DNA from 2 places in the Paenibacillus sp. FSL K6-1330 genome. Region 2 is predicted to be linked to the other one. Evidence: predicted binding sites of a transcription regulator. Region 2 holds the regulator's gene; the other holds the start of a gene.
The links. The regulator Rex, encoded in region 2, represses fermentation and respiration genes when NADH is low (regulators of the CRP and FNR family bind a similar motif). The targets are predictions, from matches to a motif close to TTGTGAAATATTTCACAA.

Region 1 (3,966 bases), 180 kb from region 2:
CTTTTTTGGTTACGCCGTTGCAGCCGCACACGATTTCATCATCGGGCATCTTCTCCAGTGAAAATGCCTTGCCATTTCCTGTTCCTGCGCTGTCAGTACCCATGATCGAATCGTAAATCTCATCCGTCATGGCTGTCTTTTTCCGAATCATGGATTGAAGGCTTGCCGAATCGCTCACATCTCCGAACAATATCGCCCCAACGATGATATTGTCGCGAATTAATATTTTCTTATAGGTCTTGCGCCAATCATCTTTTGCGGTGATCACCGAGTGCTCGGCTTGCTCCATGAATTCTCCGGCAGAGAATACATCCACACCGCTGATTTTCAACTTCGTCGATACAATGCTTCCCTCGTAAGGCTTGCCTTCCACACCGCATAGATGCTTCGCCAATACCTGTCCCTGCTCGAACAACGGTGCAACCAGGCCGTAGCACGCGCCCCGATGCTCGCAGCATTCGCCGACCGCATACACATCCGGCCAGGAAGTCTGAAGATAATCATTAACGACGATTCCCCGGTTCACTTCGATCCCGCTCGCTTTAGCGATCTCGGTGTTCGCTCTGATGCCCACTGCCATGACCACCAGGTCGGCATCAAGCTCATCCCCATCCTTGAAGCGGAGTCCCGTAACTCTGGTATCTCCCAATATTTCGGTTGTTTGTTTGCCTAATAAGAAGTTGATACCCTGCTGTTCAAGCTCCCTTTTCAGCATGCCGGATGCCATCGAATCCAACTGGCTCTCCATCAAATCCTGCATGAGATGAACCACCGTCACCTCCATGCCCAGGCTAACCAATCCCTTGGCAGCTTCCAGACCCAGAAGTCCCCCGCCAATGACAGCCGCTTTCTTGTACGCCTTAGCGGCTTGAAGCATCTGCGTGCAATCGGCAATGTTTCGGAAACCGATAACGCCTTCTTTGTCACTGCCCGGCACGGGTAAAATAAAGGGCTTCGAGCCCGTTGCTATCATGACTTTGTCATAAGGCACAGTCAATCCGTTGTCGGCGGTCACGACCTTGCGTTCCCCATCGATGGCAGTTACAGTGGCATCCGTGTGCAGAGTGATATGGTTATCCTCGTACCATTTCCAATCATTCAATACAATATCATTCAAGGTTTTGCTGCCTTCCAACACATACGACAGCATGATGCGGTTATAATTCGGATGAGGCTCCTGTCCAATGACGGTGATGTCAAAATTCCCACCCAATTTAATGATTTGCTCGACCGTACTAATCCCGGCAATACCGTTGCCGATGACAACTAACTTTTCTCTCTTTATATTGGACATCGATTGATTCCTCCCCAACACATTTATCTAGATCGTGGTATTCCGTTGCTTTCACATAAATTATATCGTCTGATCGCATTAATTTTTGTGATATATTTCACATAAATCATTAAAATTTAAAATAAAAATGCCAAATAACCCTGTCCACATCGAACAAGGTTATGAGGAGGCTTGCTCTCTATATAATATCGGCTTCCATATAGGCTCGTTCGCCGCTAGGAACTTTCAAATAAGGGCGAATCCCGGCAAATCCCTTCGCGTCCAGGTTCACCCCGGTCATCCAGTTCCCCTCCAATAAGCCTCGATCCGATTGCATAATGACGGCAGGTGCCTGGATATGCTCCTGATATAGAACGATGCCCGCCTGAATAGTCTTAAAGGCTTTTCCTTGTTCCACCAACGGTACGGCGCTGATATACGTAGGCACAAAATAATTTGCGATCACATCCAGCTCTTCCCCGTCAAAAAACGGCTCGCTGCCAAGGAAAGGATGCAGCATTACGATTTTCTCATAGAGTGACCAGATGATCATCTGCAGAAATCTTCCCGTTCGTCCTATATTCTGCCCGGTGGACGCATGAAATCGATCGGTTTCATAACCAATGAACTTCCATCCGCCGGGGGCTTTGACCCATTTCTGAAACATATCAACAGCATCGGCACCGCTATGGCTAACGGATTCTGCAGATTCCGGGCTTGTTCCAGACGCAGCTAACCACAAGGAATCCGGCACATACTGGCTCAGCATCCGTTTGGTCTTCTCAAAAATATGAAGCACTTTTAATGAAGCGTTTTCAAGTTCTGAGATGTCCTCTTGTCCATAATGAAAACGGGAGATATACGTTCGCTTGGTCATGGGCTCGCCTCCTTGATATGCTGCTGGGTTTTTTACATCATATAGCAGCTGCGTCCGCTTGGTGCATGTCCACCTATTCTTACCGTAAAGAAACAGGAATCATACTTCCATTTAGAAAAAAACCCTGAAATGAGGATGTCTCATGCCAGGGTTTAATCATCAAGGGGAGTCTTAAGATGACTCATCTTTCGACCCATTGTTCCGCCCAGAATGAAATTTGCTCCATCACCGGACGAAGTGCCTTGCCTTTTTCAGTCAGTTCATATTCAATACGTACCGGTGTTTCAGGATAAACATGGCGAATCAAAATGCCTTCGCATTCCAAATCCTTCATCCGCTCAGAGAGCATCTTATCGCTCATGGACGGAATCAAATTCGAAATATCCTTAAAGCGCTTAGGCCCGCTCATCAACGTTTGAATAATCAAACCGTTCCACCGTTTGCCCAGAAAAGAAAATGCAGATTCAAAACGGGGACACATCGTAACATTTGTAACTTCCATATCCCTTCACCTCTTTACGAAGTCACCTTGTTTATAGAAATTCATAAGCTTAATTAAAAATCTAGAAAACTTACGAATTGTAAGTATGTTTCATTTTAGCACATTTCCGAGAAACTGAAAACCACCTAGCCCCTTTTTCCCATAAAATCAGCGCTTATCCCATAATATACGAGCCAAAATATCCAAATCTTTCTCGATCCAAGTGGATAATTTCCTATTATACAGTACCGCCGCTGGATGGAATAGAGGGAATATCTTATAGGTTTCCGCCGAGAACATATAACCCCTATCTGGATTCTCCGGATCGGTTGCTTGCTGGACCGGCCCCTCCATCAGTTTGCCGTGCAGCGATGTCACCGTTTCATGGCTTCCGATTAACCGGTGCAGCGCCGTATTTCCCATGGGTGCAATAATGTGCGGGCGAACCCATCGAATCTCTTCATCAAGCAAAGGTGCATGGGCCAATATTTCCGCCTTCGTCGGTGTGCGATTGGAACGGCTGATGACACTCTCGCCCGTGGACCTCACGATTACCTTTTCCTTATAAGGCCGGCTTCTCATGGCACTGGTAATATACACTTGCTCCCGGGTCAGGTTCAGGCGTTCCAGGTAGGCGTTCATCTCTTGTCCGGCCTGCCCTACAAAAGGTAAGCCTTCCAGAACCTCATGGGCCCCGGGTGCTTCTCCAATAAACATAATTTTGGCGAAGCGGACTCCCCTTCCGAGCAGGAAGCCCTCAACGGGTTGATGGGCCAGCTTGGCCTGGCATATGGCGATGGTTGCGGGATCTACAGGTGCGCTTTGTACTTCACTCATGTGTACAGCCCCCCTTCTTGTATATCATACAATACCCCATACTTAGGTATATTCTATCCCTAGCCGGCAAAAACATTTCCGTGAACATTCATCATTAACGATAAAACGAGCCGCTCAAGGACTACACCCTGAACGACTCGTGAACTCATTGCTTTTTAAAAAATGCTGCTCATAGCTTAGACTAAAACGGGAAGCGCACGAACCGGCTGACTGTTGCCGAAGGTTTGCTTGCCTGCCGTGGAATAAGCCCAGTTAATCGCATTGGTGATCACTTTCAGCACTTCGGGGTTGTAGTAGGTTGGATAGGTCTCATGCCCCGGACGGAAGTAGAATATGTTCCCATGACCGCGCTTGAACGTGCAACCGCTCCGGAATACTTCGCCGCCTTCGAAATTGCTGACAAATACCAGCTCATCTGGGGCTGGAATATCGAAGAATTCCCCGTACATTTCCTCGTGCTCGATGATGATCGGACCTGTAATTCCCGCCGCGATCGGA
Region 2 (10,378 bases):
GTTCCTCCTGCGGGTTATGACGAACATAACCAAGTGCCTTACCACGCGGGCTGAGGGCAACTTGTTTCACACTGCCGGGACGCACAAGCTCTGCCATGATAGCATGTCCCAATTCATGGATGGCAACGCGCTTCTTCTCTTCTAAATTCGATTCGCGATCAGAACGCTCACCCATCATGACCTTGTCAATCGCCATGGACAAGTGACGCTGATGGATAAACTGCTCATTCTCACGCATCGTATAAATGGCTGCTTCATTCATGACGCTCTCAAGCTGTGCACCCGAGAAGCCGTAAGCTTCCTCGGCGATTTTCTCCAAGTCAACATCTTCATGCAGCGGCTTATTACCCGCATGCAGATTCAAGATATGAGTGCGTCCCTTCTTATCCGGAAGATCTACTTGAATATGACGGTCGAATCGGCCTGGACGCAGCAGTGCGCTATCCAGCATTTCTTTCCGGTTTGTTGCGGCGATAACCAGAATGCGAGGAGTATCCTGTGAATAGATGCCATCCATCTCGGTTAGCAGCTGATTCAGCGTCTGGTCATACTCGCGCTGCTGGCCGCCTTCGCGTTTACCGCCAATGACATCGATCTCATCGATGAAGATGATGGCGTTTTGTTTGTTTTCTTTTGTCGCACGATTCCGGGCATCCTTAAACAAATCCCGGATGCGCCCCGCACCAACACCGACGTACATCTCAACAAATTCACTGCCGGATGCAGCAACAAAGATCGAATCCGTATAATGGGCAGCGGCTTTCGCCATCAACGTCTTCCCTGTTCCCGGAGGCCCGGTTAGGAGAATGCCCTTCAATGGACGAATGCCGAATTTCTTAATGTCTTCATGACGAATCAGAAAATCCAATGCTTCTCGCAGTTCTTGTTTAGCATTATCCTGCCCGCCGATTTCTTCGAACGTCAGCTTGGCAGGTCCGCTCTTTTTCCGCTTGCGCTCATTCCCTGCGCCTACAGCAATACCGCCTTTCATTTTAGCGATAAACAACAAGCCGCCTACAAGTCCTGCAGCGATGAGCAAGGGCACGATGTTCACACCGACAAATACAAGGAATACCAGTAATACGGGAATAAAGCCTAACATGATTTCTTTAGCTAATTTAGGCATGATTCCACACCTCCATGCTGCCAGGCTGACGCGGCAAGATTATAAATTTACCAGACTTGCCGTCTGACAAGCTGACATAGACATTGGTGTCATCGATGGTTGCTTTTGCTTTCAAATTCGGAGACTGGGCAGCAAGCTGCTCGAGCGATGATTGAATATCAGTATACTGCTTATTATCCATTGCTTCGGCGACTGAGAGCATGGCCTTCTCCCACCATTGATCCAGTGCTTCCGAGGAATGGTCCTCCACCTGGATTTTCAATTCCCGCTTGCCAATCACAGACTTGCCTTCCTTCTTAATATGCTGAACCAAACCTTGTAAATTTGTATCTGGAGCCAAATCGAGATTCAAAGTAACGGTATTCTGTTTAATATCTATATGAGAATCCTTCACGCCGTCATATTGCGACACAACATTTGCCAGCGGATTTTGCAAAGCCATCTGCCGATACAGAAACCATCCGCCAAAGAGAACCGATGCTGAGATCACGACAGTCAGCATGATAGGTACAATGCGTAGTTTCATGAAGTTCCTCCTTCATTTCCTATATGAAATTTTGTCTATCATTTTGCGACATAATAGTACATATAACAATGATATATTGCGATGCATGTAATTTATATGCTCGTTTTGTACAAGTACGAGTATATCACATCTTATATACTTTTTCATGCATGTCTGTGAAAATATTTAGAACAGTTTTTCCATATTCTTTCTGAATACGCTTACATATCGGAGAAAAAGAGAGGCACCCTATGGATTTTAAAGGGCGCCTCTCTTTCTGTATTTTTATTGATTTGGAAGAATAATGTCATTCCCGATGGTGTTACCATCCTGAAAACGATAAAACCGATAGCCGCGCTGACCGTTGTGTTCATACTGCAGCTGCCATGCATACTCGCCCTCATACATTCCAGGCAGCAACCGCTTAATTTCAACGCCAGGCAATTCGTTATAGATCTGATCCCGCATCTGGGCTTCTGACATTCCCGTTTTCAATAAAACGGACTGGACAGCGTCAGCACCTTCAACAGGTACGTTGTCATCCGTAAATTTCACCCATACCATACGATCTTGATTGTCTTGATCCTTCCCGCTTACTACCCAATAGTTATTATCCTCGCCCCACACCGATTTATAGGTCTTCCCGGATGTAACCAATTGGCCATGCTGCTTCGCGGCAACAATTGCCATTCTTTCTTCATTCCAAGTATCTTTCATAACATATGAATAATAGAGCTGTAAACCAAGCAGCAACAGCAGCACGCTGGACACACTCAGCAAAATCCACTTCGTTTTTTTCTTCAAATCCGTCTTCCTCGCTCCCCTTGATTATTCCCTAGAGGGTTGTAAGACGCTCAAAGGCACGCTGCGCTTCCCGGCGGATACGTTCCTCATCAAGAGTAAGACTCGCGCCATTCTTCACTACCTGCTTGCCGTCAACCCATACATGCTCTACATCCTTCGCACTGGCTGAGTAGATAGCGTGTGAAATATAATCGGTCCGTGGAAGGAAGTGCGCTTGATCCGTGTTCAGTGCGATCATATCTGCTTTCATTCCTACCGCAAGTGTGCCGATATCCTCAATGAACGCCGATCGGGCTCCATACTCTGTTCCCATCCGAAGCGCTTCGGATGCTGGAATGGCTGTTGGGTCCCCGCTTACCCCTTTATGGATCAGTGCAGCCAGTCGCATCTCTTCAAACATATCCAGGTTATTGTTACTCGCAGGTCCATCGGTACCCAGCGACACCGTTACGCCGGCTTTCAGCAGTGCAGGCACGCGAGCGATGCCGCTGGCAAGCTTCAAATTGCTGCCTGGATTATGCGACACCATAACTTGATGCTTGGCCAGGATTTCGATTTCTTCATCGGTCAGATGGACGGCATGCGCAAGCAGCGTTGGACGGGAGAACATGCCAAGCTTCTCCAAATGGGCAACAGGGCGAAGTCCGTAGTCTTTTACATTCTGAGCTACTTCCGTTTCCGTTTCGGACATATGCGTATGCAAAGGCAGATTCAAATCATGCGATGCCTGAACGAATTTTTCGATGAAATCCGGGGGGCACGTATAAGGTGCATGCGGGGAAATCATCGTCGTAATTCTCCCGTCAGCCTTGCCATGCCAGTCTTTTGCGAATGCCACCGCCTCATCCAGCTTCTGCTGCTGCACCTCAGGCGGACACAATCCGATGACGCCGCGCATCAGGACGCCGCGCATTCCTGAGTCCTGCACAACCTTGGCAACCTGATCCATATGATCATACATATCCACAAATGTCGTGGTTCCGCCTTTGATCATCTCCAGCACGGAGAGTGCGGTTCCCCAGTATACATCGTCGGCCGTGAATTTGGCTTCCATAGGCCACATTTTTTCCTGAAGCCATACCTGCAGTGTCAGATCGTCGCCATAACCGCGGAGCAGGGACATCGCCGCATGTCCGTGCGTGTTCACTAACCCCGGTAGGAAAAACAGATGAGTTCCGTCGATAACTTCTGTTCCCTCTTGGACGGTTGGCTCTTCTTCACCCAGATAGGTTATCCGGTCATTCTCCACAACCATATATCCGCGTAACACGGATCTTCCTTCCTCTAATACCGCAAACGTTCCGTTCTTAACCATCCACTTCGTTATCGTCATGTGCTGCATCCTCCTTGCCGTTATCCAAATAATAGGCCAAACTCTGCAAATCTGTAGTAAAATCAGCCGTATGAATCCGGATATGGGATGGGGCTTTCAGGATGGTTGGCGCAAAATTCAGGATAGCCTCGATGCCTGCGGCGATAAGCTGATTGGCTACATTCTGCGCTTCAAAATCCGGAACGGTGATTATCCCGATACGAATGCCGTACTCATGAACCGTCTTCTCCAGTTCCTCCATCGGCTGTACAACCAAATTGTTAATTTTCATACCAACTTTGGGAGAATACGAATCGAAAACCGCCACAATCTTCATATTGTCCTTCAGAAATGCATTGTAATTCGATAATGCATGTCCAAGATTACCGGCCCCAATCAATGCGACATTGATCTTCTGGTCCAGCTTTAGAATCTGGCGAATTTTCTCGATCAGATAAGATACGTCATATCCGATCCCTTTCCGTCCAAAATCACCGAAATACGCTAGGTCCTTACGAATTTGAGCAGGATTGAGGTCCAGTTTTTGTCCCAGTTCCTGGGAGGAAACCGTGGAGACCTCCCTTTTCTGAAGCTCATTCAAATAGCGCAAGTATACAGGTAATCTGCGGACCACGGCTTCCGAAATTTTTTCCGATTTCATTCATGCTCCCCCTAATAATAGGTTAATAACTACATTTTTTTGTGACAGATCATTTCGTTCATTGTTTCACTTTTATTCAGCTTGGTTCTCTATGCCTGCCTCTTCCTGCAGCCATTCCGAAATTCGGGGAACGATCCCCTCTGTCGGCATATGCTCCATCTTCGGCCCCGGCAAAGAATATAAGAAATATTTCCCGTAATAGGATTCAATGACCCGGGTATCGTAGACAATGACAATCCCCTTATCTTGCGCGGTCCGCACCAGTCGGCCAAATCCCTGTTTGAAGCGAATGACCGCTTGCGGAACCGAAAGTTTCATGAACGGGTTCTTCTTCTGCTGCTGCAGCAATTCGCTCTTGGCTTCGACCAAGGGATGATTCGGCGGCTGGAACGGCAGCCGGACGATCGCAAGGCAAGTGAGCGCCTCCCCGGGTATGTCTACCCCTTCCCAGAAGGAGCTCGTACCCAGCAGGACCGAAGCACTGCTATCCTGGAATCTCCGGATTAACTTGGTACGGCTGGTTCCGTCCATCCCTTGTCCCAGTACCGTAATATCGCTGGATGCCAGCGCCTCCTTCAACGGCTCGTGAACCTGACGCAGCATGCGGTACGAAGTGAACAGCACAAGCATGCGGCCATGCGTAGCGATTGCCGTATCGGCCAATGATTGCACAAGTGTATTCACAAAGAGTGCATCCCCGACCGAGCCCTTCACGCTCGGAAAATCGCGCGGCACGACAAGGAGGGCCTGCTCCCTGTAATTAAACGGGGACGGCAGCAGAACCGTGTTCAAGTTGCCGCTATCTGCCGCTTCCTGAAGACCCAAGTTCTCGATCATGAACTGAAACGATTTATCCACCGACAAGGTCGCCGATGTCAGGATCACGCTTTGTTTCTTGTCAAAAAACAATTCCTTCAAGTGGGTGCTAACATCGACAGGCACTGCATAAAGCTGCAGCGATTTGCCGCGGAAATTCCCGTTAGCCTCCATCCAGTATACCGTGCCTTCATCATTCAGAGCCATGAAGGACCTCAGGTCCTCGCGGTGTGCGGCCAGGTCCTTAAACAGACCCGATAGGTCTGTTAACAAACTGTCCGCGCTGTAGTCGTCCAGATCTTCCTTCATCTCGGCGATCAGCTTGTCACCCTTGCGAACGACATCGCCCAGCGTCACATGAATTTGATGCTCCAACTCGGCCAGCGAATCCCAATCCTTCGGCTTCTTCAGAGGCGATAAGCGAAGCGAGAATTGACCGGCATCCCCCGGAGTCGCGTCTCCGCGTTCCGGAAGTAGTCCGAACAATTGATCGCTGAGCCGGTCCCAATTCTCTTTTGCGGTGATCAGATCCGGATAAATCCGGTCTATGATGGAGGACCACTCGACAGCCTTCTCATGCGACGATGCTTGCAGCAGCTGGCGAAGAGCCGGAAGCTGACCGCTGCGGCTGTCTTTGTACATACGAGTCAACGTATGGACCACCGAAAAATATTTCATCTGCAAGCCAAGGTGCTTGCCAGCGACGTCCTCCAGATGATGCGCTTCATCAATGACGAGACGCTCATAACTCGGAAGCAGCTGATGATTCGCTTTTACGTCAGTGAACAGCTTCGAATGGTTCGTAATGACAACATCCGCGATGCCCGCTTCATGTTTAGCCCTGTGATAGTAGCATTTGCGGAACCATGGGCAGGCACGGCCAAGGCAGGAATCCGAATCACTGGAGATCGTCTCCCAGAAATCCCCTCCGCGACCGCCAAAGTTCAGTTCTTCATCATCCCCGTTCTCCGTCTGGGTCAGCCAGACCAGCATCTGCGCCGCGGTGATCACATCTTCCTTCGGGGAATGAAAATCTCTTCTATTTATTTTATGTTCAAATTTTCTCAAACACAAATAATGGCCTCTTCCCTTGAAAATAGCCGCTTTAAAAGGAAAAGGAACAACCTGGGTGAGCAGGGGAATATCCCGGTCACGCAGCTGTTCTTGAAGGTTGATTGTATGCGTGCTCACCATAACCTTCTGTTCCTGCTTCACGCTTTGATAAATCGACGGCAGCAAATACCCGAGGGATTTGCCTGTTCCCGTGCCGGCTTCGATCAATAAATGTTTATTGTCATCGAGGGCCTGCATCACTTCCTGAAACATCATGTCCTGGGCATCCCTGCTCTCATAATGAGGCAGCGTTTCCTTTAGACGTTCACGGACATCATTCATGTATTGCTCGAAGCTTACATCCGCCAGCGGATTAGGCTCCGACTCATCCCTGGCAGGCGCAATATCGTTCCAATCGTCAACGGCCAGGGCAAATTGACGATAGTACGTATGGGTGTCTCCGGCTTGTACAGCCTGGAACTCCCTGTCAGCACGGATGCCGTCAAAGAACCAGGCCAAGTCGCTGTCCTCGTCGGCAAACAGGTCGCTTAACCGCTGCACGGTAAGGAGAGGAAGCTCATCGATCTCCTCCAGGCATTTCAGCAGCGCATAGGCTGTGGCAAGCGCATCGCTGTCCGCCTGATGCGGACGGTCATGCTCCAGACCGAAATGAGAGGAGACCATCCCGAGCTGATAAGAAGGCAGCGAGGGAAAACATATTTTTAAGAAGTGCATCGTATCTAGAATTCGGCCGCTGAACGGTAAATAGCCGCAGCGATCGAGTGCATTTTGCAAAAAGTTAAAATCAAAAGCGACATTATGCCCAACCAATACGACATCGTCGAGCATGGGCACGAGTTCCATCATCATTTCTTCCAATGACGGAGCATCCGCTACATCACTGTCGGAAATGCCGGTCAAACCGGTAATAAAAGGAGGGATCGGAATCCCGGGATTGACATAGGTGCCGTATACGCGGGAGATGCTTCGATCCTCTTCGATGATGGCCAGTCCAACCTGAATGATCTCATCTGCTGACTGGTTGCCCGTGGTTTCAAAATCCAATACGGCAAATTTCATTTCGATAAAATCCCTTTCCTCCAGACTAATTAACAGCATACCAGAAGTTGCGGGTTTTGAACATTCCGGGTAAAAAATCCCCCGTTTCTCCTCCATCGCTCCATACGGCAAGAAGCGATACCAAAGTCTCAGTAATGAGCTCTGGCATCGCTTCTTGTAATGGCTTGATTTCTACAGCAAAGAGATCAATTGGCTGCCGTACTGGAGCTCACCGCGATTCTGCTTGCAGACCTCCAAATTGATAATGGGGTCAGGAAGTGTCGGGTCGCTGTGAATCGCCAGTGCAAAATGCTCCTCGGCTTTCCCTTGTTGTCCATTCAACACCTCGATGCATCCAAGCGCGTTGTAAATCATCGCTCGCATCTTCTTGTTGTCTGCCAGGGGCAGGATGGACACCAATACATCGGACGCTGGTATGGTTTGCCCCAAATAAAGATGGGACATCGCAATATACAGCTTGATCAGAAGGCTATCCGGAAATACCGTGGCGGCCACCTCAAATTGCTGTATAGCCGGCTGGAACATCAACAACTTGTAATAACCTTGGCCGCGAATGAATGCATCAAGCTGCAGTTCAGGCGCTTCGGTCGGTGGAAAAACAGGAGGTGAGGCGGCACTCTCGCGGAAGATAGCCATCTTCTCTTCAAAATGGAGCCATTCCTCGATAATGCCCTCGCTCATGCTTTTGAGCATGTTCCAGTTTTGTACCAGCGCCTGTTTTTGGGGACCTTGAGCAGAAGGGTAATGCTTCACAATTTCATCTAACATGTTGTTCATTTCAGCGAATACATGTTGAAACATAGCTGCATCCCACCCTTAGCGGAAAAATGAGATCAGTGCGTCGACCTGAACTCATTTTCTGTAGAAGTCGGTCTTTTCATCCCTTTAAGGTCCCGACACATTTTGGCTCTTAGGAGACCGTTTAGAGAACCGCGGCGTGAACCTCACGATATTCCGTATTAACCGGCTTATTCATTTCGTCAACGATCACAACCGTCGGGGTATGATTGTCGTATTCCTCTTTAGACATCATGGCATAAGAAATGATAATGACGTTGTCGCCAGGCTGTACAAGCCTTGCAGCTGCCCCGTTCAGACAAATCACACCACTGCCGCGTTCGCCTTTGATCACGTACGTTTCCAAACGGGCGCCATTGTTATTGTTCACGATTTGAACTTTTTCATTCTCCAAAAGGTCTGCAGCCTCCATTAGATCCTCATCAATGGTAATGCTGCCCACATAGTTCAGATTGGCTTCCGTCACCGTTGCGCGGTGGATTTTGGATTTCATCATTGTTCTAAACATGGGATCCCCCTACTTTTGGTTGAAGTAACGCATTGTCAATGAGACGGGTGCGGCCAAATCGTACGGCCAGCGCCATAATGACGGTTCTGCCTTCATCCGCAATGCGATATGAATCTTCCACGGGAACAAGTTCCGGGAAAGTGAGCAATTCTGCATAATCAATATCAGCGAGCGGGGACTGGGATATAGAATCCCGAAGATGAACACGGATCTCTCCTGCCGTTGTCGCTTGTCCCTGCTGGATCATCTCCTGAGCGGTCCGCAAAGAGCCCGACAGCACAAGTGCCTGTTCCCGCTCTTCCGGCTTCAAATACACGTTGCGTGAGCTTAGAGCAAGGCCGTCAGATTCGCGGATGATCGGACAAGGCACGATGGTTACGTCCATGTTCAAATCTTGAACCATTTGCTCAATGACGGCTACCTGCTGGGCATCCTTCATTCCGAAGAAAGCATAGTCAGGTTTTACGATATTAAACAATTTGTTAACAACGGTGGTAACACCGTCAAAATGCCCGGGACGGGAGGCCCCGCACAACAAAGACGTAATTTCCGATACAGTGATTTTGGTTTTGGTCGGCTGGGGATACATTTCCTGAACCGTGGGAATAAAAACCACATTCACCCCTTCGGATTCCGCCAACGCCAGATCGCGTGCCTCATCCCTGGGATAGGTCTCATAATCCTCACCCGGTCCGAATTGAATCGGATTGACAAAGATACTGACAACCACCGTACCTGCCATTTCTCGCGCCTTACGCATCAGGCTGGCGTGTCCTTCATGCAAATAACCCATCGTAGGCACAAGTCCTACCGAACCACTGCCGGATTCCCAGCGGTCCTTAAGTTCTGATCTTAATTCCGCAATGGTGCGAATCACTTTCATGATGTCGTGCCCACCTTTTCCTTTTTGCTTCCATATAATGTTGTTGTCGTTTCGGAAGCCTCATGTTTCTCGGCCTTGAAGACATGCTCCTCTGCCGGGAATGAGCGGTCCTTTACTTCCTTCACATACTGCGTAATGCCTTCACGGATGACGGAGCCTACATCAGCGTATGTTTTCACGAAGCGTTTGTCCCGATAGGGAGACGCATATTTGATTAAATCATGGAATACCAGAACCTGACCGTCGCAGTAACGACCCGCTCCGATGCCAATCGTCGGTATGCTCAGCGCTTTAGATATTTCCGCCGCAGCCTCTTCTGTAACCAGCTCCAATACAATTGCGAATGCTCCAGCCGCTTCAAGTGCCTTTGCATCATTCATGAGCCGCTGAGCGTCTTGGGCATCCTTGCCTTGGATCCGGTAGCCTCCAATTTGATTCACCGACTGAGGCGTCAGCCCGATATGACCCAGTACCGGTACGCCGGACTGTACGATCCGTTTCACGGTGCCGGCGATTTCTTCGCCGCCCTCCATTTTCACGGCATGCGCATGACCTTCCTGCATCAATCTCCGCACCCCGCGCAGACTTTCATCAATATCTCCGTGATAGGTCATAAACGGCATATCCGCTACGATAAAAGTTTCTTCCGCTCCACGAGCGACGGCACGGGTATGATATACCATGTCGTCCAGCGTTACCGGAATTGTGGAGTTATAGCCGAGCACGACATTGCCGAGGGAATCGCCTACCAATATCATATCAATATCCGCTTCCTCCGCCAGCTTGGCGGAAGGATAATCGTACGCGGTCAGCATGGTGATCGGTATACCCT

Region 1: the regulator Rex is predicted to act here: its motif matches at 1,380-1,397, upstream of nirB (nitrite reductase large subunit NirB).

Annotation. Positions count from the first base shown of each region.
Region 1 covers NZ_CP150269.1:2,627,900-2,631,865, reverse strand. The annotation lists gene nirB (nitrite reductase large subunit NirB) at 1-1,294, opposite strand, end outside; gene NYE54_RS11820 (hypothetical protein) at 1,473-2,150, opposite strand; gene NYE54_RS11815 (helix-turn-helix domain-containing protein) at 2,332-2,652, opposite strand; gene NYE54_RS11810 (uracil-DNA glycosylase) at 2,800-3,468, opposite strand; gene NYE54_RS11805 (ThuA domain-containing protein) at 3,645-3,966, opposite strand, start outside.
Region 2 covers NZ_CP150269.1:2,804,600-2,814,977, reverse strand. The annotation lists gene NYE54_RS12805 (AAA family ATPase) at 1-1,126, opposite strand, end outside; gene NYE54_RS12800 (hypothetical protein) at 1,119-1,652, opposite strand; gene NYE54_RS12795 (DUF5590 domain-containing protein) at 1,917-2,435, opposite strand; gene NYE54_RS12790 (amidohydrolase) at 2,467-3,768, opposite strand; gene NYE54_RS12785 (redox-sensing transcriptional repressor Rex) at 3,743-4,408, opposite strand; gene dinG (ATP-dependent DNA helicase DinG) at 4,481-7,357, opposite strand; gene NYE54_RS12775 (hypothetical protein) at 7,529-8,158, opposite strand; gene panD (aspartate 1-decarboxylase) at 8,280-8,663, opposite strand; gene panC (pantoate--beta-alanine ligase) at 8,656-9,546, opposite strand; gene panB (3-methyl-2-oxobutanoate hydroxymethyltransferase) at 9,543-10,378, opposite strand, start outside.